DNA from 2 places in the Mycobacterium basiliense genome. Region 2 is predicted to be linked to the other one. Evidence: riboswitches for the same ligand, from Rfam matches in the RefSeq annotation. Region 2 holds a riboswitch; the other holds the start of a gene.
The links. A riboswitch is a leader RNA that binds a small molecule or an ion and turns the genes downstream of it on or off. The one in region 2 is predicted to bind glycine.
Positions count from the first base shown of each region.

Region 1: it holds a riboswitch for glycine, as region 2 does, so the genes downstream of both, gcvP (aminomethyl-transferring glycine dehydrogenase) here and gcvP (aminomethyl-transferring glycine dehydrogenase) in region 2, are expected to answer to the same signal.

Region 1 is NZ_LR130759.1:2,836,345-2,840,766, reverse strand. It holds gene gcvP (aminomethyl-transferring glycine dehydrogenase) at 1-2,353, opposite strand, end outside; glycine riboswitch at 2,418-2,543, opposite strand; glycine riboswitch at 2,544-2,642, opposite strand; gene MB901379_RS12065 (MerR family transcriptional regulator) at 2,685-3,305, opposite strand; gene MB901379_RS12060 (bifunctional nuclease family protein) at 3,593-4,087, opposite strand; gene ftsR (transcriptional regulator FtsR) at 4,202-4,422, opposite strand, start outside.
Region 2 is NZ_LR130759.1:136,851-141,272, reverse strand. It holds gene MB901379_RS00705 (N-acyl-D-amino-acid deacylase family protein) at 1-1,732, shown strand, start outside; partial or broken gene MB901379_RS00700 (aromatic ring-hydroxylating oxygenase subunit alpha) at 1,744-2,286, shown strand; glycine riboswitch at 2,713-2,804, shown strand; gene gcvP (aminomethyl-transferring glycine dehydrogenase) at 2,973-4,422, shown strand, end outside.

The sequences.
Region 1 (4,422 bases), 2.7 Mb from region 2:
ACAGCACCGGGAAGTATTCGTCGAGCCGCCGGGCAATGTAGTTGGCCGACGTGATCGCGGTCTGCGACGCCGTCCGCAGGCCGTCGGCGCCCATCATCCGGATGTAGGCCCACGTGATAGGCAAAATCGACGCCGACCCGTAGGGCGCCGACGCCACCGGATACCCCTGTGGCAGCTCCGGGGCGAACGGATGGCCCGGCAGAAACTGAGACAGATGGGAACGCACCGCCACCGGCCCCACTCCCGGACCGCCGCCGCCGTGTGGGATGCAGAAGGTCTTGTGCAGGTTCAGGTGACTCACATCGCCGCCGAACTTGCCGGGCCGGGCCAGGCCGACCAGCGCGTTGAGGTTGGCGCCGTCCACGTACACCTGGCCGCCGGCATCGTGCACGGCCGCGCAGATCTCGGCGATGTCGTGCTCGTACACGCCGTGCGTGGACGGGTAGGTGATCATCAACGCCGACAGCCGATCGGCGTGGTCGCTGATCTTGGCGCGCAGATCATGGAGATCGACGTCGCCGTTGTCATGACAACCCACCACGACCACCCGCATCCCGGCCAGCGCGGCCGAAGCCGCGTTGGTGCCGTGCGCGCTGGACGGGATCAGGCAGATGTCGCGTTGCGGCTCTCCCCTGCTGGCGTGGTACTCGTGAATCGCCAACAGCCCGGCGTATTCGCCCTGCGAACCCGCGTTGGGCTGCAGCGAGACCGCGTCGTAGCCGGTAATGGCCGTCAACCAGCTTTCCAGGTCGGCGATGAGCCGCCGCAGCCCCGGCGTATCCGATGCCGGCGCGAACGGATGCTGGCGTCCGAATTCCGGCCAGGTGATTGACTCCATCTCGGTAGCGGCGTTGAGCTTCATGGTGCACGAACCGAGCGGAATCATGCTGCGGTCCAACGCAATATCTTTGTCCGCCAGCGCGCGCAGGTACCGCATCATCGATGTCTCGGTGCGGTACTGGGTGAACGCAGGATGGGTCAAGAACTCCGAAGTGCGCGTGGCGATGTCGGCGCTGGCCGGTGCGGCGGCCGACACCCCGAAGGCATCCAGCACAATGGCCACCTGGGTGTCGGTGGTGACCTCGTCGCAGGCCACCGACACATGGTCGGCATCGACTCGCCACACGTTGACGCCACTGGCCTTGGCCGCCGCCAACACCTCGTCGGCACGCCCCGGCACCCGCGCCAGCACGGTATCGAAAAACCTGTCATGCACCACCGCGTCGCCCAGCGCGCCGGCGATGGTCTCGGCATGACCATGCACTCGTCGTGCAATGCCGACCAGCCCATCGGCGCCGTGATAGCTGGCATACATTGCGGCCATTACCGCAAGCAGCACCTGGGCGGTGCAAATATTGCTGGTTGCCTTGTCCCGACGGATATGTTGCTCACGGGTCTGCAGCGCTAGCCGGTAGGCCGAATTGCCGTCGCTGTCGACCGACACACCGACCAGTCGTCCGGGTAGCTGACGGGCGTGCTTGGCGTGCACGGACAGATAGCCGGCGTGCGGGCCGCCGAAACCCATTGGGACACCGAAACGCTGGGTGGTACCGAATGCGACATCGGCGCCAATCTCCCCCGGCGGCGCAACCAGGGTCAGGGCCAACAGGTCGGCGCCGATGGCCACCAGCGCGCCGCGGTCGTGGGCCTGCTCCACCAGCTGGGTCCAGTCGGTGAGCCGGCCGCTGGCTCCGGGCAGCTGGGCGATGACGCCGAAAAATTCACCCTCGGGCAGCCCATCCCGCAGATCGGCGGTGACGATCTCGATACCCAACGGCTTCGCGCGGGTGGCCAACACCACCGCGGTTTGCTCAAACACGTCGACGTCAACGGCCAGCCGCTTTGCCGGGCCGCGGGTTGCGCGCTGCATCAGGGTCATGGCCTCAGCTGCGGCGGTGCCTTCGTCGAGCATCGATGCGTTCGCGATCTCTAGGCCGGTGAGATCGGTCACCATGGTTTGGAAATTCAGTAAGGCTTCCAACCGACCCTGACTGATTTCGGGCTGGTAGGGCGTATACGCCGTGTACCAGGCGGGGTTTTCCAGGATGTTCCGCAGCAGAACCGGTGGGGTGATGGTGTCGTAGTAGCCCTGCCCGATCATCGACACGGCCACCGTGTTGGCGTTGGCCAGCGCACGCAGCTCGGCCAACGCCTCCGCCTCGCTAGCGGCCGGCGGGAGTCGGTCCAGGCCCGGTGCGGTGCCGGCGTCGGCGAGTTTGTCCAGGATGCCCTTCGGCACCGCCTTGGCGGCCAGGTCGTCGAGAGTATCGACGCCGATGACCGCAAGCATCGTCGCGACAGCCTGGGGGTCCAAGCCTATGTGGCGGTCTGCGAACGTGGAATTATCGGACACGGTGAACTCCTGACTGGGCACCAAGTGGCCTGCTAGAGGCCCTACAAGGCAGAAGGACTAGGGACCCTCTCCCTCTGTCTCTACCCGTACGTCAGGCGCCTGAGAGATTCGGCGCCGGGAGCTAGCCGGCACCTTTCCCCATCGGCGGGTGAGGACCGCTGCCGGTCACCACCGCTTTCCAGAGGCATCATGATCTCGCGCGGTCCCGGGTGCCTGAGAGGTTGGCGGAGAGGTCTTGCTCCTTCGGCGTCTGTAGCTGGCGGCTACAGCACTCTCCCGCGCGGGGTGATGCGGCGTCCAGTTTACTCGGCCCGCCGTGGGCCGCGCGCGTTCAGCCGATCTTGCGGTCGCGATGCTTGCGCCGCGATGCCAGTTCGTCTTCCGGTGCGGCGATCGATTCGCCGCCGTCAGCGCGTTCACCGTGGAAGTCCGCGATGACGCCGGTCAGCTCACGCATCGCGCCCGAGACGGCGATACCGAATACGCCCTGACCACCCTGGAGCAGATCGACGACTTCCTCTGCCGATGTGCACTCGTACACCGTCGTGCCGTCGGAGAACAAGGTGATGTTGGCCAGGTCCTGCACACCGCGTTGACGCAAGTGGTCGACGGCAACCCGAATGTTGTGCAGCGAGATGCCGGTGTCAAGCAATCGCTTGACGATCTTGAGAACCAAAATGTCCTTGAACGAGTAGAGCCGTTGGCTTCCGGAACCTGCCGCACTGCGGATCGACGGAACAACCAGCGAGGTGCGTGCCCAGTAGTCGAGTTGACGGTAGGTGATGCCGGCGATCTGACAGGCGCTCGGCCCGCGGTAGCCCACCAGCTCGTCGGGCACCGAATCATCGGGGAACAGCCCCGGCTGCACCGGCGCGTTCGCCGGCTCGCCGTTGGTTGTGTTGGTTGCGTGGCTCGCCAGATCCAGCTGTTCTTGACGTGGCTGCTCGCTCACGGTGCTTCCTCTCGCCGATCGCGCTCTTGTCACTAGCTGCGTCAATGGCTGCCGCTGCAACCACGTTTGCTCAGGCCCGAGTGCTTGAGAGCATACGCTGTTGGACCAAATCGGTCCGCCAGTTGGTCATCAAGTCGCCATCAAAGTATGGCCGGTGGGTGGCGTCGCGGGCGCTATCCGGCAGGCGTGTCGAGGTCGCATTCTGCGAGATGAGACCTGTCCGTAACGTTGGTGGCCCCGACGACATGCCGGTGGGGCCCCGCGCCGGGGATGCACCCGTGCGAAGCCTAGGTGGCCTTGAAATCGTCGGGTGACACGCTGTCGAGGAACTCTTTGAACTTCTCCACCTCGTCCTCGCGGACAGCGCTGCCGGTGTCTTCGTCGCCCTCGTCCGGAATCAGCAGACCGGCCTGGGCCAGCACCGCTTCCTCGACGTAGATGGGAACCCCGACGCGCAGCGCGATCGCCACCGAGTCGGAGGGACGAGCCGAAACCTTGACGTTGCGGTCGAAGATCAGATCGGCGTAGAAGGTGCCTTCCTGAAGGTCGACGATGCGCACTTCTTTCAGTGAATGCCCGAGCGCGGCAATGACATCCCTGATCAGATCATGCGTCAACGGTCGGGGCGGCTCGACGCCCTGTTGCTCCAACGCAATGGCTGCGGCCTCGGACTGTCCGATCCAGATTGGCAGATACCGGTCGCCGTTGGCCTCGCGCAGTAACAGCACCGGCTGGTTCTGCGGTTGCTCGACGCGAATGCCGACAACACGTACTTCGCCCATCTGTGTCCGCCCTCCGCACATGCCGCCGTGTCAGACCGTCGCTTGGAGCGACGACACGGTGCTGGCATAGCCGCCGAAGTCGTCGACACCAAGCGATTGGAGAAAGTCTAATCCTCAGCGGTGCAATACGTCGCGTACTGCCGACTTGATCAACGAGGTGTGCAAAGTTATGGCGAGCGCGGCGACCTCACGCGCCAAGTCGTCGGCCCGGTCACGCGCGCCGGTTTTGTCGGCCTTGACGAGCGGGCCGGCGATCTGGGCGATGAGGTCGGACTGACGGTCTGCTGCCGACCGGAAGGCACGCAGGTGCCGGGGCTCCACGCCGTAGTCGGCCA
Region 2 (4,422 bases):
TGTCATTGACGGCACCGGCGCTCAGCGTTATCTCGCCGACATCGGCATCAGGGACGGCAAGATCGTCGACATCGTCCGCCGTGGCGTCAACGACCCGCAGCTGGGTGGCGAGTCGGCCGAAACCATCGACGCAACCGGTCAGGTGGTGGCCCCCGGCTTCGTCGACATCCACACCCACTACGACGGTCAGGTGAGTTGGGACGGCTCACTCGAGCCGTCGAGCGGACACGGCGTGACAACGGTCATCACCGGCAATTGCGGCGTCGGTTTCGCGCCGGTTCGCCCCGGCAGCGAGGACTGGCTGATCAAACTGATGGAGGGTGTCGAGGACATCCCCGGTACCGCGCTCACCGAGGGCATCACCTGGGGCTGGGAGAGCTACCCCGAATACCTCGACGCGATCGGCAACCGGAAGTTCGCGATCGACGTAGGCAGCCAGATCGCCCACGGCGCCGTCCGCGCCTACACGATGGGTGACCGCGGCGCCCGAAACGAGCCGGCAACGCCGGACGATATCGCGGCCATGGGCAGGTTGGTCACCGAAGGTATCGAAGCCGGCGCGCTCGGATTCTCGACGTCGCGCACGCTGGCCCACCGCGCCATGGACGGTGAGCCGGTGCCCGGAACGTTTGCGGCCGAAGACGAGCTGTTCGGGCTAGGCCGTGCGATGGCGGCCGGCGGGCAGGCAGTCTTCGAGCTCGCCCCGCAAGGCGCCGCCGGGGAGGACATCGTCGGGCCTAAGAAGGAACTCGACTGGATGCGGCGGTTGGGCGCCGAGATCGACCGACCCGTGTCGTTCGCGCTGATCCAGGTCGACGCCGACCCGAACCTGTGGCGCGAGCAGCTGGCCCTCTCCGCGGACGCGCACGCGGCCGGCAGTCGACTGCACCCGCAGATCGCCGCGCGCCCGTTCGGGATGATGATCGGCTTCCAAGGCCACCATGCTTTTGGCCATCGGCCCACGTACCGCCGGCTCAAGGCCGAATGCAGCCGCGACGAGCTCGCGCAGCGCCTGGCCGATCCCGCGGTCAAAGCCGCGATCCTGGCCGAGGAGGATCTGCCTATCGACCCCACGGTGCTGTTCGACGGCATGTCCGCGTTCGTGCAGTACTCCCTGGGACGTCTTTATGCACTCGGCGATCCACCCGACTATGAGCCGACGCCTGACCGGACCGTCGCGGCGATCGCCGCCGCCCAGGGTGAGGACCCGTTGGCGACGCTGTACGACCTCATGCTCGAAGCGAACGCCAGCGCCATGCTGATGCTGCCGCTGTTTAACTACGCGGACGGCAACTGCGACGCGATCCGCGAAATGATGCTGCACCCTACGGGCGTGCTGGGGCTCTCGGACGGCGGGGCACACTGCGGCATGATCTGCGACGCCTCTTACCCCACTTTCTTGTTGACGCACTGGGCTCGCGACCGGCGGCGCGGCAGGAAATTGCCGCTGGAATACGTGATCCGCAAGCAGGCCCGCGATACGGCGCACCTGTTCGGCCTCACCGACCGCGGCACCATCGAGCGGGGAAAGAAGGCCGATATCAACGTCATCGACATGGCGGCGCTGCGACTGCATCCTGCGGCGATGGCCTACGACCTGCCCGCCGGTGGCCATCGGATCTTGCAGGGCGCAAGCGGATACACGGCCACGATCGTCAGCGGTGCGGTGACCCGGCGCAACGGCGTCGACACCGGGGCCCGTCCCGGCCGGCTGGTCCGCGGAGCGCGTTAAGAGACCATCCGATGAGCATGACCACCGGCGATACGGCCCGGACCCGCGATCAGGACGCGATCGCATTCGCCCAACTAGAGATCGAACGAATGTGGCCAAGGTTGTGGCAGCTTGCCTGCATGGTCGACCATGTCGCAGAACCCGGCGACCATTTTGAATACCGCTGTGGCCCATACAGTTCACTGATCATACGAGGCGAGGACGGCGTGCTGCGCGCTTTTCAGAATGCCTGTCGTCATCGCGGCAACTCGCTGTGCGTGGGCTCCGGTTCGGGGCTGCGTGAGTTGAAGTGCGGCTACCACGGCTGGACCTGGGACCTGGCCGGCACGCTCAAGCGAGTGCCCAACCGCAAGCGTTTCGGCTCGCTGAGGCTGTCCAACTTCCCGCTGGCGCCGGCCAGGGTCGACACCTGGGAGGGATTGGTCTTCGTCAATCTCGACATCAACGCGATCCCACTGATCGAATACCTGGACTCGACACCCGACGATATTGCCTGGTGCCATCTGAGCGACTTTCGCTGCTACGCCACCCTGACCGTCGAAATCGAAGCCAACAGGACATCCGGGTGCTCCCCGGGATCCAGCGTGGCTTGCGTCAGCCCGGCTTCACCCACCTGACGCTCTCCGGTGAAGAGCGGCGGGTGATCAACATGCACCGCAACCTGGAGCGCTACCTCGATCTACCCGAATCTGCGCGCATGAGCGGCGGAGACGCGTAACCGTCGGCGCCGCACGGCCTTGTGCGATAGATCACAGCAGCCCATCGGATCAGGCGGCGCATTCTCCGGGCTGTTCCCTTCGAGCGAATTTCGTCTTGCGAAGATATTGTGCGCGTGCATCTTTGACATCTACCCGGCCCACGTTCCTGCGCGCCAAGCCGCGAAATTGCTCGGGCCATCTTCGTTGCGCTGCGAAAATTGGGGAGTGACAAGCCAGCTGGTCACTGTGTATCTTCACTTCGCGTTACAAATAAATAGCCATTGACGCGATGCGGGAGAAACCTCGATGTCGAGGCGCCGTAGGAGCAATCTCCTCCCCGGGAATCTCTCAGGCCCCAGTACCGCACCGCCGAGGCAACTCTGGAGACAAGGATCGGTCGTAACGGCCGTGCCTTACCGAAGGTGTACGGGCGTCGCCGTCGCGCGAGGCCACAGACTCTCAGGTTTCAGGACAGAGCGGGGAGGGAGCAACCAGCCCGGTGCGCCCGGGCCCACTGGAACCGGAGTTGCCCCTTGTCCGAAATGCATGATCAGCCTTCTTGCGGCGCCACCGCGGCGTCGAGTTTTGTTCCGCGCCATATCGGCCCCGATCCCGTCGCGACCGCACACATGCTCGATGCCGTCGGGTACGCGAGCCTTGACGAATTGACCGATGCCGCCGTGCCGGCTCAGATCCGCAACTCCGCACCGATGGCGTTGCCCGCGGCGCGGACCGAGCAACAGGTGCTCACCGATCTGGCTGCGATCGCTGGCCGCAATACGGTCCGGGTGTCGATGATCGGCCAAGGCTACTCGCCGTGTGTTACTCCGGAAGTGCTGCGCCGCAATCTCCTCGAATCGCCGGCCTGGTACACCGCCTACACGCCCTACCAGCCGGAGATATCCCAGGGTCGCCTGGAAGCGCTACTGACCTTCCAAACCGTGATCGAAGACCTCACCGGGTTGCCGTTGGCCGGCGCCTCGTTGCTGGACGAGGCCACCGCGGTGGTCGAGGCGATGCTGCTGATGCGTCGGTCCAACAACAACCCGTCGGCGCGTCTCTTGGTCGACGACGACTGCTTTCCCCAGACACTTTCGGTACTGCGGACCCGCGCGGCGGCGGTGGATATCGAGATCGAACTTGTCGACGTCTCCGCGCCTTTGCCCGACGGCGACTTTTTCGGCATCGTACTGCAATCACCCGGGGCCAGTGGCGCCGTGCGCGATCTGAGCGCGCTGATCACCGCCGCGAAAGCCCGTAGCGCCATGTCCACTGTTGCGACCGATCTGCTTTCGCTGACCCTATTGACCCCGCCCGGTGAACTCGGCGCCGACATTGCAGTCGGTTCGGCGCAACGGTTTGGCGTTCCGCTGTTCTTCGGCGGGCCGCACGCTGGGTATCTGGCCGTGCGCAGCGGCTTGGAACGCGCGCTGCCGGGCCGCCTGGTAGGGGTATCCAAGGACGTCGACGGCGCGGCCGCATATCGGCTTGCCCTGCAGACTCGCGAACAGCATATCCGCCGTGACAAGGCCACCAGCAACATCTGCACCGCCCAGGCCCTACTGGCCAACGTCGCCGCGATGTACGCCGTCTACCACGGCCCGGAGGGATTGCGGGACATCGCGTCTCGAGTGCACGCGCACGCAGTTTCGGTTGCGGCCAGCCTGCGCCACGGCGGCCACACCGTAGTACACGACCAGTTCTTCGACACGGTGTTGGTCAAGACTCCCCAGCGCGCCGGCGAATTGGTTGCGCGCGCGAAAACCCTCGGGGTAAATCTGCGACTGGCCGACGCCGATCACGTTGGGATCAGCTGCGATGAGACCACCACCGCCGAGATCACCACATTGGTAGTCAAGGCTTTTGGTGTCGAACGGGTCGTGCCGGGCCGGTCGGGCCTCCGTTCCGGGCTGACCCGAACGACGCCCTACCTGCAGCACCGGGTGTTCCACGAACACCGTTCCGAGACAGCGATGATGCGGTTCTTGCGCA